2 regions of the Mesorhizobium sp. M0590 genome follow, and region 2 is predicted to be linked to the other one. Evidence: riboswitches for the same ligand, from Rfam matches in the RefSeq annotation. Region 2 holds a riboswitch; the other holds the start of a gene.

Region 1 (7,440 bases), on a different contig from region 2:
CGCGGCGCCGACGCAAATCTCGGCACGGCCTGGCCAAGCCCGGACTGTTTGCCCCGGATCGTTTGTTGTGGAGACCGGAATGAAAGCAATTGTATTTGACGCCATCGGCTCGCCGCGCGACGTGCTCTATGTGGACGACCTGCCGATGCCGCGGATCGGCGACGGCGAGGTGCTGGTCAGGATGGTCTCGGCCTCGATCAATCCGGGCGACTTCCTGTTTATCCAGAACCTCTATCCCGAACCGAAAAAGCCGCATTTTCCCCGGCAGATCGCCGGAAACCATGGCGCCGGCATCGTCGAAGCCGTTGGCGCGGACGTTTTGCTGGAACCGGGGACGCTTGTCGCATTCAGCTATTATGGCAGTTGGGCCGAGTACGCGGCCATTCCCGCCGAATGGCTGATCCCGTTGCCTGCCGGCTATCCGGTCGAACGCGCCGGGCAGATGGTGAACCCCATTACCGCGTGGGATCTGCTGGTGGATTCCCGTGTGCGGCCTGGCCAGTGGCTGGCTGTCACGGCCGGCTATTCGTCAATTTCGACAATGGTGATGCAGTTCGCCCAACGACGAGGTATCAACGTCATCGCGCTGGTGCGGCGCTCGCACCAAAGCTTCGACCTGAAGACGCTTGGCGCCGCCGCCATTCTTGACCTTTCGGACTTGAAGACAAGTATCCGGGAAGCGGTGATGGATATCACCGGTGGCGCCGGATTGAACGGGATTATCGACAATGTCGGCGGACCTGTCAGCGGCGAATTGATCCGCACCCTGGCGCTCGGCGGGCAGATGGTCATCAATGGCGGCATGAGTGCCGAGCGCTTCGAACTGCACAATTTCGATGTGTTGCTGAGCGGCGTCGAGATCAGGGCGAATATCTATCGCTATTTCTTTTCGCCGCCGGTCGAAGCCGACCGGCCTGTGCTACGCGAGATCATCGACATCTTCGGCCAGCCCGGCTTCCACGTTCCTGTCGGCGGTCTCCACCCGCTGACCGAGTTCAAGCTTGCCGTGGCAAACAGCCTGGATCGCGCCGATCTTGGCAAACAGATTTTCAGGATGTAGCCCGCTCACGACACCGAAGCTACGTCGCGACCCGTCTTGTCACGTCTTCCAGCCAGTGGTCGCTTATACCCAGTGCTTCGAGGTGCTCCAGCGTGCTGAGCACGTAATCCTCATTCCTCCCCGACTGGCCGACGGCGCCGCGGACGACGGCCGCCGCCTCGGCAGCGTCGAGCGCACCGGCATATTGCTCATGGCTGCGGTCCACGACATAGGCGACGGCGTCGACCGTCTCGCCCCCATCCGTTTTACCCTTGTCGAGGCGAACGCTGAGCACACGTTCGAGATAGACGTTGGTGACCAGCTCGCGTTCGCGCAGATAGGTAATGACCTCGTTGCGCAGCTCGCCTGGAACCCGGAACGCGAGCCCGATGCAGGAGCCGCCGCGGTCGAGGCCGAGCACCAGGCCCGGCCGTTCGCGCGTGCCGCGATGCACGAAAGAATAGACGCACAGCGAACGGCGGTAGCCATGCAGGCGGGCGCGCCGCGTCTCGACATGCGCGAATCCCGGTCGCCAGATCAGTGAGCCGTAGCCAAAAACCCAAAAATCGCCCATATCGCCAAGCCTGATTGTGACGAACCACCCACCGGTGGTGTTTCAGTCCGTCTACCTGTTGTTGCCGCAAGCGACAGCCCGCCCGTGCCACCCGCGTTAACGAAAGCCGCAGCATGACGTCAAGTGACGAGCGCCCGCCGCCCAGCCAACGTCGCCGCCTGTTGTGGCTTGCCGCTTTCATTCTCGTGCTGTTCGGCATCTACAGCGCGGGCTGGTTCTACCTGGCGGACCTGGTCGAGAGCGCGACCGACAAGGCGGTCGCCGATCTCGACGACAAAGGCATCAGGGCCGACTGCGCCAATCTCGCGATCAGCGGCTATCCCTTCAGCTTCACCCTTTCCTGCGATAGCCTGGCTTACGAGGACGACAGCCGCAACGTCGCGGCATCGACAGGCAAGATCAACGCCGCCACGCAGATCACCCGGCTTTTGTCGCCTGCCGCCGAGCTCAGGGGGCCGCTCAGGACCTCTGTTCCCGGCATGACCCCGCTCTGGATCGACTGGGATGATCTGCGGGCCGACATGAAGCTGTCCTGGCCGCTGCCGAGACGCCTCTCGCTGCAGGCAGAAGGCCTGTCCGGCCAGACCGATCCGGCAGACGACACCGATCCCGTCTCGCTGTTCAGCGCCGGAACCGCCACCGGACAATTGCGCCCAAACGGCCCGGACATCGACTATACCGGCAATTTCACCGATCTCGAAATCGACGCGGCGGCCATCGACGGGCGCGTCTTGCCGCCGCTCGACGGCAGCGGCGACGTGACGCTGAAGAACGGCGTGACGCTGATCAAGGCAAATCCGAAGAGCCTGCGCGGCCAGGCGGCCGAAATCCACGAGCTCGATCTGTCGTCCGGAACTGCGCGCATCACCGTTTCCGGACCGCTGTCGGTCGATGACGATGGTCTCATAAATGCCGACCTGACGATCAGGCTCAATGATCCGAAGGCCGTGGCGGCAATCCTCGCCACCGCCATCCCCGAGCAGAAGAAAGAGATCCAAACCGGCTTTGCCGGACTGGCGCTGCTCGGCAACCAGCCGTCGATGCCGCTGAAGATCGTCAGGGGCAAGGCCTCGCTCGGCTTCATCCCGCTCGGCAAGATCAAGCCGCTCGACTAGAGCAATTCCAGGAAAAGTGTGAAACGGTTTTCCGTCCGGAATTGCGCAAAAACAAAGAGATAGAGCGGTTCGGCGTTTCTGTGAAACGATGAACCGCTCTAAGCCGAGCCGGCCTGCGATCGGCCTGCCGCGGCTTATCCCTTCGGCGGGTGTTCGACTGCCTGGCGGCCGAAATCCGGTACGTCGATATCCTGGCCGGCCTCGATGATCGAGCGGCGGACGGCGCGGGTGCGGGTGAACAGGTCGAACAGTTTTTCGCCGTCGCCCCAGCGGATCGCCCGCTGCAGCGAGGACAGATCCTCGGAAAACCGCGCCAGCATTTCGAGAATGGCGTCCTTGTTGTGCAGGCAGACGTCGCGCCACATGGTCGGGTCCGACGCCGCGAGACGGGTGAAGTCGCGAAAGCCGGAAGCCGAGTATTTGATGACCTCGGACTTGGTCACCGACTCCAGATCGTCGGCGGTACCGACGATGTTGTAAGCGATGATATGCGGCAGGTGCGAAACGATGGCCAGCGTCATGTCGTGATGCTGCGGGTCCATCGTGTCGATGTTGGAGCCGCAGCGGCGCCAGAATTCCGAGAGCTTTTCCAGTGCCGCGGGATCGGTGCCGGGCAGCGGCGTGAAAATGCACCAGCGGTTCTCGAACAGTTCGGCAAAACCGGCGTCCGGTCCCGATTTTTCGGTGCCGGCCAAAGGATGGCCGGGGATGAAGTGCACGCCATCAGGCACGTGCGGCTGCATCTGCGCGATCACCGACGCCTTGGTCGAGCCAACATCGGTGAGGATGGCGCCCTTCTTCAGCGCCGGCGCGATCTCTGCGGCGACCGTGCCTGAAGAGCCGACCGGCACCGAAACGATAACCAGATCAGCATCGCGAACCGCCTCTTTCGCATCCGGCGTATAGGTGTCGCCAAGGCCGAGTTGGCTCGCGCGTGCCAGCGTCGCGTCGCTGCGCGTCGAAATCGCGACTTGGCCGGCGAGTCCCTCGCGGCGGATGACGCGGGCCAGCGACGAGCCGATCAGGCCGATGCCGACCAGCGCGATCTTTTCGAACATCGGTGAGGTCATGGTGTTCTAGCTTTTCAGGAATGTCGCGAGTGCTGCGACAACGCCGCGATTGGCCTCTTCGGTGCCGATGCTCATGCGCAGCGCGTTCGGAAAACCGTAGCCGGAAACGCGCCGCAATATGTAGCCGCGCGCACTGAGGTAGTCGTCGGCGGCCGCCGCCGAATGCTTTTTGTCCTCGGGAAAGTGGATGAGGATGAAATTGCCGACGCTCGGCGTCACCCGCAGCCCGAGCCCGCTTAGTTGCTCGCTCAGCCAGGCTAGCCAGGTCTCGTTGTGCGCGACGCTGCGTTGGATATGGGCGCGGTCGTGGATCGCCGCGATGCCGGCCTCGATCGCCGTCGCATTGACGTTGAAAGGCCCGCGCACGCGGTTGATCGCGTCGATGACGTGCATTGGCGCATACATCCAGCCGATCCGCGCCCCGCCCAGGCCCAATTTGGAGAAAGTGCGGGTCATGACCACGTTTTCCGCGCTGCCCACCAACTCGACGCCGGCTTCATAATCGTTTCGCCGGACATATTCGGCGTAAGCTGCATCCAGCACCAGAAGCACGTTTCGCGGCAGGCCGGCATGCAGGCGGCGCACCTCCTGGAACGGCACGTAGGTGCCGGTTGGATTGTTTGGATTGGCAAGGAAGATGATCCGGGTAGCCGGCGTCACCGCGGCGAGGATCGCATTGATGTCGGCGCGTTCATCGGTCTCCTTGACCGTTACCGGGACGGCACCGGCCGACTGTATGTAGATCTTGTAGACCATGAAGCCGTGTTCGGTGATGATGGCTTCGTCGCCGGGTGCGAGATAGGTCTGCGCCAGCAGGCCCAGAATCTCGTCGGAGCCGTTGGAGCAGACGATGTTCGCCGGGTTGAGCCCGTGCACCTCGGCGATCGCTTCCCTCAGGCGCCTGGCGCTGCCGTCGGGATAGACCGCGAGCTTGTCGGCGACCGCGCGCGCGGCCTCTATCGCCTTTGGCGAAGGACCGAGCGGGTTCTCGTTCGCCGACAATTTATGGACCTTGGCGACACCTTCAGGCGCCGCGCTCTTGCCGGGCACATAGGCTTCGATGTCCATGATGCCGGCGCGGGGCCTTGGACGTGTCTGATCCGGTGTCTGGCTCATTTCATGAAATCCGTCGAGAGTGCCTCCATCCGGAGGCCGCAGCGGAAATACAAGCCGTGGCCCGGAATGTCGAGGGGCGGCAATTCGGGATCAAGAACTTGCCGTTGACGAAGCCATGCGTCGGTCCTAGAAGAGCAGCAACAGTTCCGTGGTGATTTGGCCGGTCGGCTTGCAGCCACGTTAAACAACTTGCTAAAGGGCCGTTTGCATCTTGTAACCGGCTTTGCGAAGGCATGGCCGGTTTTTTGTTGCCCTGACTGGCTGTTGCCCGGACCGGTGGACAACTGAAGGCCGGGCAAGGAGATGTGATGGTCGCTTTGCGCGCTCGAAAAACCAACAACGAGGCCGACCAGCCGTCGAGCCCGGTGTTGCGTTTCGGCGCCGACAAGCCGCTCAAGCTCGACGCTGGCACGCTGCTGTCGCCGTTCCAGATCGCCTACCAGACCTATGGCACGCTCAACGACGCGCGTTCCAACGCCATCCTCGTCTGCCATGCGCTGACCGGCGACCAGCACGTCGCCAACACCAATCCGGTGACCGGCAAGCCGGGCTGGTGGGAGGTGCTGATCGGCCCCGGCAAGATCATCGACACCGACCGTTTCTTCGTCATCTCGTCAAACGTCATCGGCGGCTGCCTCGGCTCCACCGGCCCCGCCTCGACAAATCCCGCCACAGCCAAGCCTTACGGGCTCGACCTGCCGATCATCACCATCCGCGACATGGTGCGGGCGCAGTTGATGCTGGTCGAGCATTTCGGCATCGAACAGTTGTTCAGCGTGCTTGGCGGCTCGATGGGCGGCATGCAGGTGCTGCAATGGGCCTCCAGCTATCCCGAGCGCGTCTTCTCGGCGCTGCCGATCGCGACCGGCGCCCGCCATTCTTCGCAGAACATCGCCTTCCACGAGGTCGGCAGGCAGGCGGTGATGGCCGACCCCGATTGGCACGGCGGCAAATATTTCGAGCATGGCAAGCGGCCGGAAAAGGGGCTGGCGGTGGCGCGCATGGCCGCCCACATCACCTATCTGTCGGAAGCAGCGCTGCATCGCAAGTTCGGCCGCAACCTGCAGGACCGCGAAGCGCTGACCTTCGGTTTCGATGCCGACTTCCAGATCGAGAGCTATCTGCGCCATCAGGGCATGACCTTCGTCGATCGCTTCGATGCCAACTCCTATCTCTACATGACCCGGGCGATGGACTATTTCGATCTCGCCGCCGACCATGGCGGCCGGCTGGCCGATGCCTTCGCCAGCACCAAGACGCGCTTCTGCCTGGTTTCGTTCACCAGCGACTGGCTGTTCCCGACCGAAGAGAGCCGCTCGGTCGTGCACGCGCTGAACGCGGCCGGCGCCTCGGTATCGTTCGTCGAAATCGAGACCGACCGCGGCCACGACGCCTTTCTGCTCGACGAGCCCGAACTGTTCGCCGCCATCAAAGGCTTCATCGCCTCGGCCGCTCGGGCGAGAGGGCTCGGCGCATGACCCCGAAAAGTTGCCGGCTTTTCGGATCAGGACCATGCGCCAGGCATCAGCGCATGACCCCGAAAAGTTGCAGACTTTTCGGATCAGGATCATGCGCCAGGCAAGAGGCGAACGCATGAGCGTCAACCGCGCCCAGCGCGTCGACCTCGAAGTCGTCGCCGATCTCATCCCGCCGCAGTCGCGGGTGCTGGATGTCGGTTCCGGCGACGGCCTGCTGCTCGAATTGCTGCAGGCGACCAAGAAGGTCGATGGCCGCGGCCTGGAGCTGTCGCAGCGCGGCGTCAACGAATGCGTGGCGCGTGGCCTGTCGGTCATCCAGGGCGATGCCGACAAGGATCTCCAATTCTATCCCGACAAGGGCTTCGACTTCGTCGTCTTGTCGCAGACCTTGCAGGCGACACGCAATCCGAAGCTGGTGCTCGACGAACTGCTCCGGATCGGCAACCGCGCCATCGTCTCATTCCCGAATTTCGGCCACTGGCGGGTGCGCTTTTCGTTGCTCTTCAACGGCCGCATGCCGGTGACCAGGGACCTGCCCTATTCCTGGTATGACACCCCCAACATCCATTTCTGCACCATTCGCGATTTCGTCAATCTGTGCGACGAGCTTGGCGCGACGGTGGAAAAGGCGACCGCGCTCGACGCCAATGGCCAGCGGATCGGCTTCTCGATGCCGTGGTGGTTCTGGAATTTTTTCGGCCAGCAGGCGGTGTTTCTGCTGAAACGATAAGAGCCAATCGTCGCAGATCGTCCCCTTATTCGAGAACGTCGGTGGCCTTGTGCGGATGCGCAACGCCATCGACCAGGACCACGTCGGACTGAGAATTCTCGGTGCGCAGCGGCAAGATCTCCTGATAGGCGCGCGAGCGGTACCATGCGCGCGCCTGCTGCATGTCTGGAAATTCGATCATGACGAGGTGGCCCGGCCAGGTGTTTTCAACGACTTCCACCTCGCCTCCGTGCACCACGAAGCGGCCGCCAAACGGTTCCAGCGTTTCATCGATCTTGTGCAGGTACTCGACGATCTGCGGCCCCGGCGTGACCTGGC
Region 2 (7,440 bases):
CATCGCGGTGAGGAGGTTACCGACGAGGTCATCGACGGACCGCATTCGGTGGTGTTCGATGAGGCCGAGAACCGGCTCCATGCCCAGAAGGCGGTCTTGGCCTGGTGCCTGGGCGCTTGATACGAGCCGCGGTGATCCGGGCCGGCCTGATCTGCGCCGCCTTGATCTGGGCCGCCTTGATCCGGGAGTTGGTGGTGCCTATCTCAGGCGCATCACGCAAATCGAGCGCGTCTCGTCGCATGCGCCCCGGAGGGCGGCATCGCCGCGCCCCGGAGCTTTGTCATGTTGGAAACTCATCAATTGGCTGAACATAAACCCAAGCTCGGCGAATTCGGCTACGCCGGCGACGACCATGTCGTGCCGTTCGAGGTCGGCCCGCTCGACGTGCGCGGTCGCACCGTCCAGCTCGGGCCGATGCTCGATGCTATTCTCAGCCGCCACGACTATCCCGAGCCGGTCGCCCGGCTCCTGGCTGAAGCCTGTGTGTTGACGGTATTGCTCGGAACTTCGCTGAAGTTCGAGGGCAAGTTCATTCTGCAGACCCGCACCGACGGGCCGGTCGACATGCTGGTCGCGGATTTCTCCACGCCGCACGCGCTGCGCGCTTATGCCCGCTTCGATGCCGACCGGCTGCAGGCTTTGACTTCTGCCGGCGAGACGTCACCGCAGACGCTGCTCGGCAGCGGCGTCCTGGCGCTGACCATCGACCAGGGCGCTCACACACAACGCTACCAGGGCATCGTCCAGCTCGACGGCGTCACACTGGAAGATGCCGCACGCACTTATTTCCGCCAGTCGGAGCAGATTCCGACCGACCTCCGGCTTTCGGTTGCCAAGCTTCTGACGCCCGGCGTCGGCGGTGCCCGCGAGCAATGGCGGGCCGGTGGCCTGCTGGCACAATTCCTGCCGCAGTCGGCGGAGCGCATGCGCGTACCCGACCTTCCCGGTGGCGACGGCGATCCGCGTGAGGAAATCCACGACCCGACCGACAATTCCTGGCAGGAGCTGCTGGCGCTGGTTGGTACTATTGAACCGACCGAGCTGATCGATCCGACGATCGGCGCCGAACGGCTGCTTTACCGGCTTTTCCACGAGCATGGCGTCCGCGTGTTCGGCGGGGTGCCGGTCGCCGACCAGTGCTCATGCTCGAGGGAGAAGATCCACGGCATCCTCGAAGGCTTTTCCGCCGAGGAGATCAGGGACAGCACCGAGGATGGCAGCATTCACGTCGCCTGCGAATTCTGCTCGAAGCAATATGACTTCGACCCGGCGGAGTTTGCAGCGGCCGGATGACGGCCGTCAATTGACGGTGCGCCGCATTCCCGGCAAGTCGAGCGAGAAGGCGGGGATGGCGACGTCGAACGTCTCGCCCCGCTTGTTGCGCATGGTGTAGTGCCCGACCATGATGCCGGACGGCGTCGAGAGCGGGCATCCAGACGTATACTGATAGCTGTCGCCGGGGTTGAGTCCGGGTTGCTCGCCGACGACCCCGGGGCCGCGCACTTCCTCGACCTTGCCGGTGCCGTCGGTAATGTGCCAGTAGCGCGACAGAAGCTGCACGAACTCATCCGACTGATTGTCGATGGTCACCTGATATCCCCAGACATAGCGGTTTTGCGGCGGGTCGGAGTGATCCTCCAGATAGAACGGCCTGACCTGCACTTCGATGTTGCGGGTGACGGCGCTGTACATAAACTGCTCCAAAGCAATGTAGATGGAACTTCGACGCTCAGCGCAGTTTGATCAACGATGCGCGTCATCTCCTTGCCCGACTCGAGCGCAGGTGCCGAAAAACAATGTCATTTAAGTGACACATGACAATGATGGTGTGCAGGCTTGTGCCGGGCGACTCAGCGTTCTGTCGAATTGTTGAAAACGGCCGTCATGCGGCCGGCACTTCTGGAGTGACCAGATCTCGATGGAACCGACATTCGCAGCCGCCCTCCTTTCCATAGCCCTCCTTCTTTCAAATCTCGCCAGCATCCTGTTAGCTTCGCTGAAGCTGAAGCGACCAGGCAGGATCGCACCGCCCGCGGCCAACGCGCCGCCGGTATCGATCGTCATCCCGGCGCGCGGCGTCGAGCCGTTTGCCGAAGAGACGCTGGAGCGCGCCTTCTCACTCGACTGGCCGCGCTACGAACTCATCTTCTGCGTTGCCCATGCCGACGACCCGGTGGTCAAGCCGATCACCGCCGCAATGGCGCGCTTTCCAGCTATTCGCGCCCGCCTTCTAGTCGGTGACGACCGCATCAGCGGCAATCCAAAACTCAACAATTGCGTGAAGGGTTGGGAAGCGGCGCATTATAGCTGGGTCATCCTTGCCGATTCCAACGTGCTTATGCCGAGCGATTACGTCCAGCACCTGATGGCGGCGTGGCGGCACGACACTGGCCTCGTCTGCTCGACGCCGATCGGCTCGCGGCCGGACGGCTTCTGGGGGGAGGTCGAATGCGCCTTTCTCAACACGCTGCAGGCACGCTGGCAGTACGCCGGAGAGGCGCTCGGCCTCGGCTTCGCGCAGGGCAAGAGCATGTTGTGGAATAAGCCGATGCTCGACGCCAATGGCGGCATCTGCGCGCTTGCTGCCGAGATCGCCGAAGACGCCGCCGCGACCAAGCTGGTCAACGGGTTCGGACTGCGGGTCAATCTTGTCGCCTCGCCCTTCGAACAGCCGCTCGGCCGGCGCACGTTTGGCGAGATCTGGTCGCGGCAGGCGCGCTGGGCGCGGCTGCGCCGCGTCACCTTCGCGCTGTTCTTCGCCCCCGAGATCCTGATCGGCGCAGCGCCGCCGCTGGTGCTTGCGCTGATCGCGGCGGCTGACGCCGGCGTCAGCCTGCCGGCAACCGCCATCGCCGTGCTGGTCGCGGCCTACCTGCCGGAATGCGCCTTGGCCTCGGCCAAGGGATGGCACCTGTCGCTGCGCACCATCCTGGCGATGATGGCGCGAGACCTGATGCTTCCCGCCATTTGGGCGCGCGGATGGCTGAGCGGCGCCGTCGACTGGCGCGGCAATGTGATGACTATCCAGACCAAGGCCGTCGCGGAGCTGGAAGAGACCCCGTCCGGCGCCTGATCGGCGCGTCCCCGCTCGCCTCTGTTCGGCCAGCCCTTATCCGGCAACTCTCAGTGCCTGCTCGATGTCTTCGAGCAGGTCGTCGGCGTCCTCAAGGCCGACTGACAGCCTGAGCGTTCCCGGTCCGATGCCGAGCTCGGCGCGGGCTTCATCGGTCAGGTTCTTGTGTGTGGTCGTCGCCGGATGGGTGATCAGGCTCTTGGCGTCGCCGAGATTGTTGGAAATCAGCACGACGTCGAGTGCGTTCTGGAAGGCAAAGGCCGCCTGCTTGCCGCCCTTCACATCGAGGCAAATCAGCGTCGAGCCGCCCGACATCTGCTTCTGGACCACGGCCGCTTGCGGGTGGTCGGCGCGGCCGGGATAGATGACGCGGGCGATTTGCGGGCGCTCGGCCAGGAAATCCGCGATGCGGCCGGCACTTTCCGTCTGCTGGCGTACGCGTAGCGGCAGCGTCTCCAGGCCTTTCAGCAGCGTCCAGGCATTGAAGGGCGAGAGGCTTGGGCCGGTGTGGCGGAAATAGTCATGCAGGTTCTCGTCGATCCATTTCTTGTCCGACAGAACGATGCCGCCAAGACAGCGCCCCTGGCCGTCAATATGCTTCGTGGCCGAATAGACGACGATGTGGGCGCCGAGCTGCAGGGGTTTCTGCTGCAAGGGCGTAGCGAAGACATTGTCGACGATCAGCCTGGCGCCGATCGAATTGGCAAGTGCCGCGACGGCGGCAATGTCGACTACCTCCAGCGTTGGATTGGTAGGGCTTTCCAGGAAAAACAGTTTGGTGTTGGGCTTGACCGCCTTTTCCCAATTGGCGATGTCGGTGCCGTCGACCAGCGTTGCCTCAATGCCGTATTTCGGCGCCAGCGTCTCGACCACCCAGCGGCAGGAGCCGAACAGCGCGCGCGCCGCGACGATATGGTCGCCCGCCTTGGCGCTGCACAGCAGTGCTGCCGTCACCGCCGCCATGCCGGATGCCGTGGCGCGCGCGTCCTCGGCTCCTTCCAGCGCGCACATGCGTTTCTCAAACATGTCGACCGTCGGATTGGCATAGCGCGAATAGATGAAGCCCGGCTCCTCGCCCTTGAAGCGGGCCTCCGCCGCTTGCGCTGTCTCGTAGACATAGCCTTGGGTGAGATACATCGCCTCGGAGGTCTCGCCGAAGCCGGAACGCAGCGTCCCGGCATGCACGAGTGCGGTCTGAGGCTTCCAGTCGCGCTTCTTGGTCATCATTCCATCCAACACCAAAATTGGTCCAAACAACAAAAAACCGGTCGCGAAAGTCGCAACCGGTCCATATGGCCTTGCGGCCCGACGGTCCTTTAGCGACTTGTTTAACGTGGCTGCAAGCCGACCGGCCAAATCACCACGGGATAACGAGCTTTAGACCCGCGCCACGCTTGCGTCAATTGCCGGCATGATTAAGAGGGTTGTACCAAGCAGGTGCCAAAGGCGTCCACGGTCGGACCTGCGACAGAACAAGACCTCGCCCGGCGTTCGAACGGAGCCAGACCCTTGCGGCAGACAGGCATTCTTCCCGATCAGGATATTTCCGCGCTGTTCCAGACGGGCGCGCTGAAATCGCCGCGCACGCTCGATGCCGATCAGATCCAGCCGGCCAGCCTTGACCTCAGGCTCGGCGACAAGGCCTGGCGGGTGCGTGCTTCCTTCTTGCCCGGCCCGGACTACAGGGTTGTCGACAAGCTCGACCGGCTGAAGCTGCACGAGATCAACCTCGCCGAAGGTGCCGTGCTGGAAACCGGCTGCGTCTACATCGTGCCGCTGCTCGAAAGCCTGGCGCTGCCCGCGCATATTTCCGCCTCCGCCAACCCGAAAAGCTCGACCGGACGGCTCGATATCTTCACCCGGGTAATGACCGACCGTGGCCACGAGTTCGACAAGATCGCCGCCGGCTATGAAGGCCCGCTCTATCTGGAGGTCAGCCCGCGCACTTTCCCGATCGTCGTGCGGACCGGCTCGCGGCTGTCGCAGATCAGGTTCCGCACCGGCAATGCGCTCTTGTCGGAAAACGAGCTGCACGAGTTGCACCGCGCCGAAATGTTGGTCGCCACCGAACCACCCAACATCTCAGGCGGGGGCATCGCGCTATCGATCGACCTCGACGGCGACAAGGACGGGCTGGTCGGCTATCGCGGCAAGCACCACACCGGCCTGGTCGACGTCGACAAGCGCGCCGCGCAGGATGTCGTCGATTTCTGGGAGCCGCTCTACAAGAGCGGTGCCGGCGAGCTGGTGCTCGATCCGGACGAATTCTATATCCTGGTGTCGCGCGAGGCGGTGCATGTGCCGCCGCTCTACGCGGCCGAAATGACGCCCTTCGATCCGCTGGTCGGCGAGTTCCGCGTCCATTATGCCGGTTTCTTCGACCCGGGTTTCGGCCATTCGGCGTCGGGCGGCACCGGCAGCCGGGCGGTGCTCGAGGTGCGTAGCCACGAAGTGCCGTTCATCCTCGACCACGGCCAGATCGTCGGACGGTTGGTCTACGAGCACATGCTGAAACGGCCGCAGGCACTCTACGGAACAGATCTAGGCTCGAACTATCAGGCGCAGGGTCTGAAATTGTCCAAGCATTTCCGCGCCGCGCGCTGAGGTTGTTCGCAAGCCGTCAGCCGCGAAACAGATATTCTTTCGCGGCGCCAAGGCAGCCATGAAACTGACCGACAAAGAGCAGTTCTCGCACTGCCAATCGCTTCTTCCCCCAAAATCCTCTGGTTTGCTTCTCGTCGTCAAGTGAGGCGCTTGAGGTGGACTGCAAGGGGAACAACTGCTTGTCGATACATCCCAGCACATGGGCTCTGGCGGAGTCGACACCGCAGGCTCTGCCATTGTCGTTCAGTCTGTCAGCGCGGAGTGCGGACGTCATGCGATCCGCGTTGCGCATCAGAAAGCTCACTTGCGATTTCGAATAGCCGGTGGCCAGAAGCCGGTTAGTCATCGACATCCGGGCCTCGCGATAGGATTTTGCGCTGCATTGTCCGGCGCTGTAAGCCGCTGGGGAGAAATAGGCGAGGAACAGGACTAAACTTACGAACACGGTGCCAATCCGCAGGCCGTTCATTTCTCGCCCCTGAATTATGTCACCAGTTTACAACGCCTTCACCGCCACCTTCACCGGCTGCTCGATTTCAAGCGGGTTGCGCAGAGGCAGGCCGAAATCCTGCGCCTCGATTTCGAATACGTCGCCGGCCTCGGTCCTGATGCCGTCGGCGAAGGACAGCGTCGCCGTGCCGAACATGTGCACATGCACGTCGCCCGGCTGGCGGAAGGCCGAGTATTTGAAGTGGTGATGCTCGAGATTGCCAATGGTGTGCGACATGTTCGCCTCGCCCGACAGGAACGGCTTTTCCCAAAGCAGCTTGCCGTCGCGCAGGATGCGTGAAGCGCCGCGGATGTCGGACGGCAGGTCGCCGATCAGGATCTCCGGCCCGAACGAGGCGTTGCGCAGCTTGGAATGGGCGAGGAAGAGGTAGTTCACACGCTCGGTGACGTGGTCGGAAAACTCGTTCGACAGGGTGAAGCCGACACGGAACGGGGCGCCGTCGTCACCGATCACATAGATGCCGGCAATTTCCGGCTCCTCGCCGGCATCCTGAGCGAAGGCGGGCGACATAAGCGCCGCCCCGGGCGCTACTGCCATGGTGCCGTTGCCCTTGTAGAACCATTCCGGCTGCACGCCGGTCTGGCCTTTCGCCGGCTTGCCGCCCTCAAGCCCCATGCGGAACATCTTCATGGAATCGGTCAGCTGTTCCTCGCCGTCCGTGCTGAGCTTCTTGTGCATGGAATCGCGGGTCGCGGCGGAGCCGAGATGCGTCAGCCCGGTGCCGGTGAGATGGAGATGCGCCGGATCGGGATGGTTGATCGGCGACAGCAGCCGGCCCTTCTTGTAGGCTGCGTCGAGATCGACGGTTTCGCCGAAGCCCTTGCGCTCGATCAGGGCGACAAGCCCGCTGCCGGTACGCGCGGCTTCCATCGCCAGCGAATAGACGCTGCGGGCGCCGTTGATGACGCGGGTCTTGCCGCCGTTGCGGGCAACGACGCGGATCGTCTCGGCGTCGTCGAGGATTTGTGAGATCAGCATGGTAACCCTCTCTGAATTGTGGGCTGGCCTGCCCTTTCTCGGCAAACCCTGCCCCGCGCGGCCCGGACCCTGTCCGCGCCTCGGTTGAAATTCTTCGTCCGGATTGCGCTCGCGGATCAGGTCCCTCGGGGGGACTTCTTTGCGCCGCCCGGCAGCGCCGCGATGTGACCCGTATGCCTCCTGGTTGCCTCTCAAGCCTTGTTCTTATTGTAGACGTCGAAGACGACGGCGCCGAGCAGCACCAGGCCTTTGACCACCTGCTGCCAATCGACAT

What was found. A riboswitch is a leader RNA that binds a small molecule or an ion and turns the genes downstream of it on or off. The one in region 2 is predicted to bind S-adenosylmethionine.
Region 1: it holds a riboswitch for S-adenosylmethionine, as region 2 does, so the genes downstream of both, metX (homoserine O-acetyltransferase MetX) here and NKI52_RS12425 (O-succinylhomoserine sulfhydrylase) in region 2, are expected to answer to the same signal.

What each region holds. Positions count from the first base shown of each region.
Region 1 covers NZ_JAMYQN010000001.1:118,092-125,531, forward strand. The annotation lists gene NKI52_RS00580 (quinone oxidoreductase family protein) at 80-1,060, shown strand; gene NKI52_RS00585 (gamma-glutamylcyclotransferase) at 1,080-1,613, opposite strand; gene NKI52_RS00590 (DUF2125 domain-containing protein) at 1,727-2,728, shown strand; gene NKI52_RS00595 (prephenate/arogenate dehydrogenase family protein) at 2,863-3,798, opposite strand; gene hisC (histidinol-phosphate transaminase) at 3,805-4,914, opposite strand; SAM riboswitch at 5,053-5,130, shown strand; gene metX (homoserine O-acetyltransferase MetX) at 5,223-6,392, shown strand; gene metW (methionine biosynthesis protein MetW) at 6,508-7,122, shown strand; gene NKI52_RS00615 (DUF1330 domain-containing protein) at 7,148-7,440, opposite strand, start outside.
Region 2 covers NZ_JAMYQN010000006.1:82,881-90,320, reverse strand. The annotation lists gene argF (ornithine carbamoyltransferase) at 1-120, shown strand, start outside; gene NKI52_RS12440 (Hsp33 family molecular chaperone) at 283-1,293, shown strand; gene apaG (Co2+/Mg2+ efflux facilitator ApaG/CorD) at 1,300-1,692, opposite strand; gene NKI52_RS12430 (glycosyltransferase) at 1,919-3,073, shown strand; gene NKI52_RS12425 (O-succinylhomoserine sulfhydrylase) at 3,110-4,300, opposite strand; SAM riboswitch at 4,370-4,447, opposite strand; gene NKI52_RS12420 (2'-deoxycytidine 5'-triphosphate deaminase) at 4,583-5,677, shown strand; gene NKI52_RS12415 (hypothetical protein) at 5,694-6,146, opposite strand; gene araD1 (AraD1 family protein) at 6,174-7,166, opposite strand; gene mmsB (multiple monosaccharide ABC transporter permease) at 7,358-7,440, opposite strand, start outside.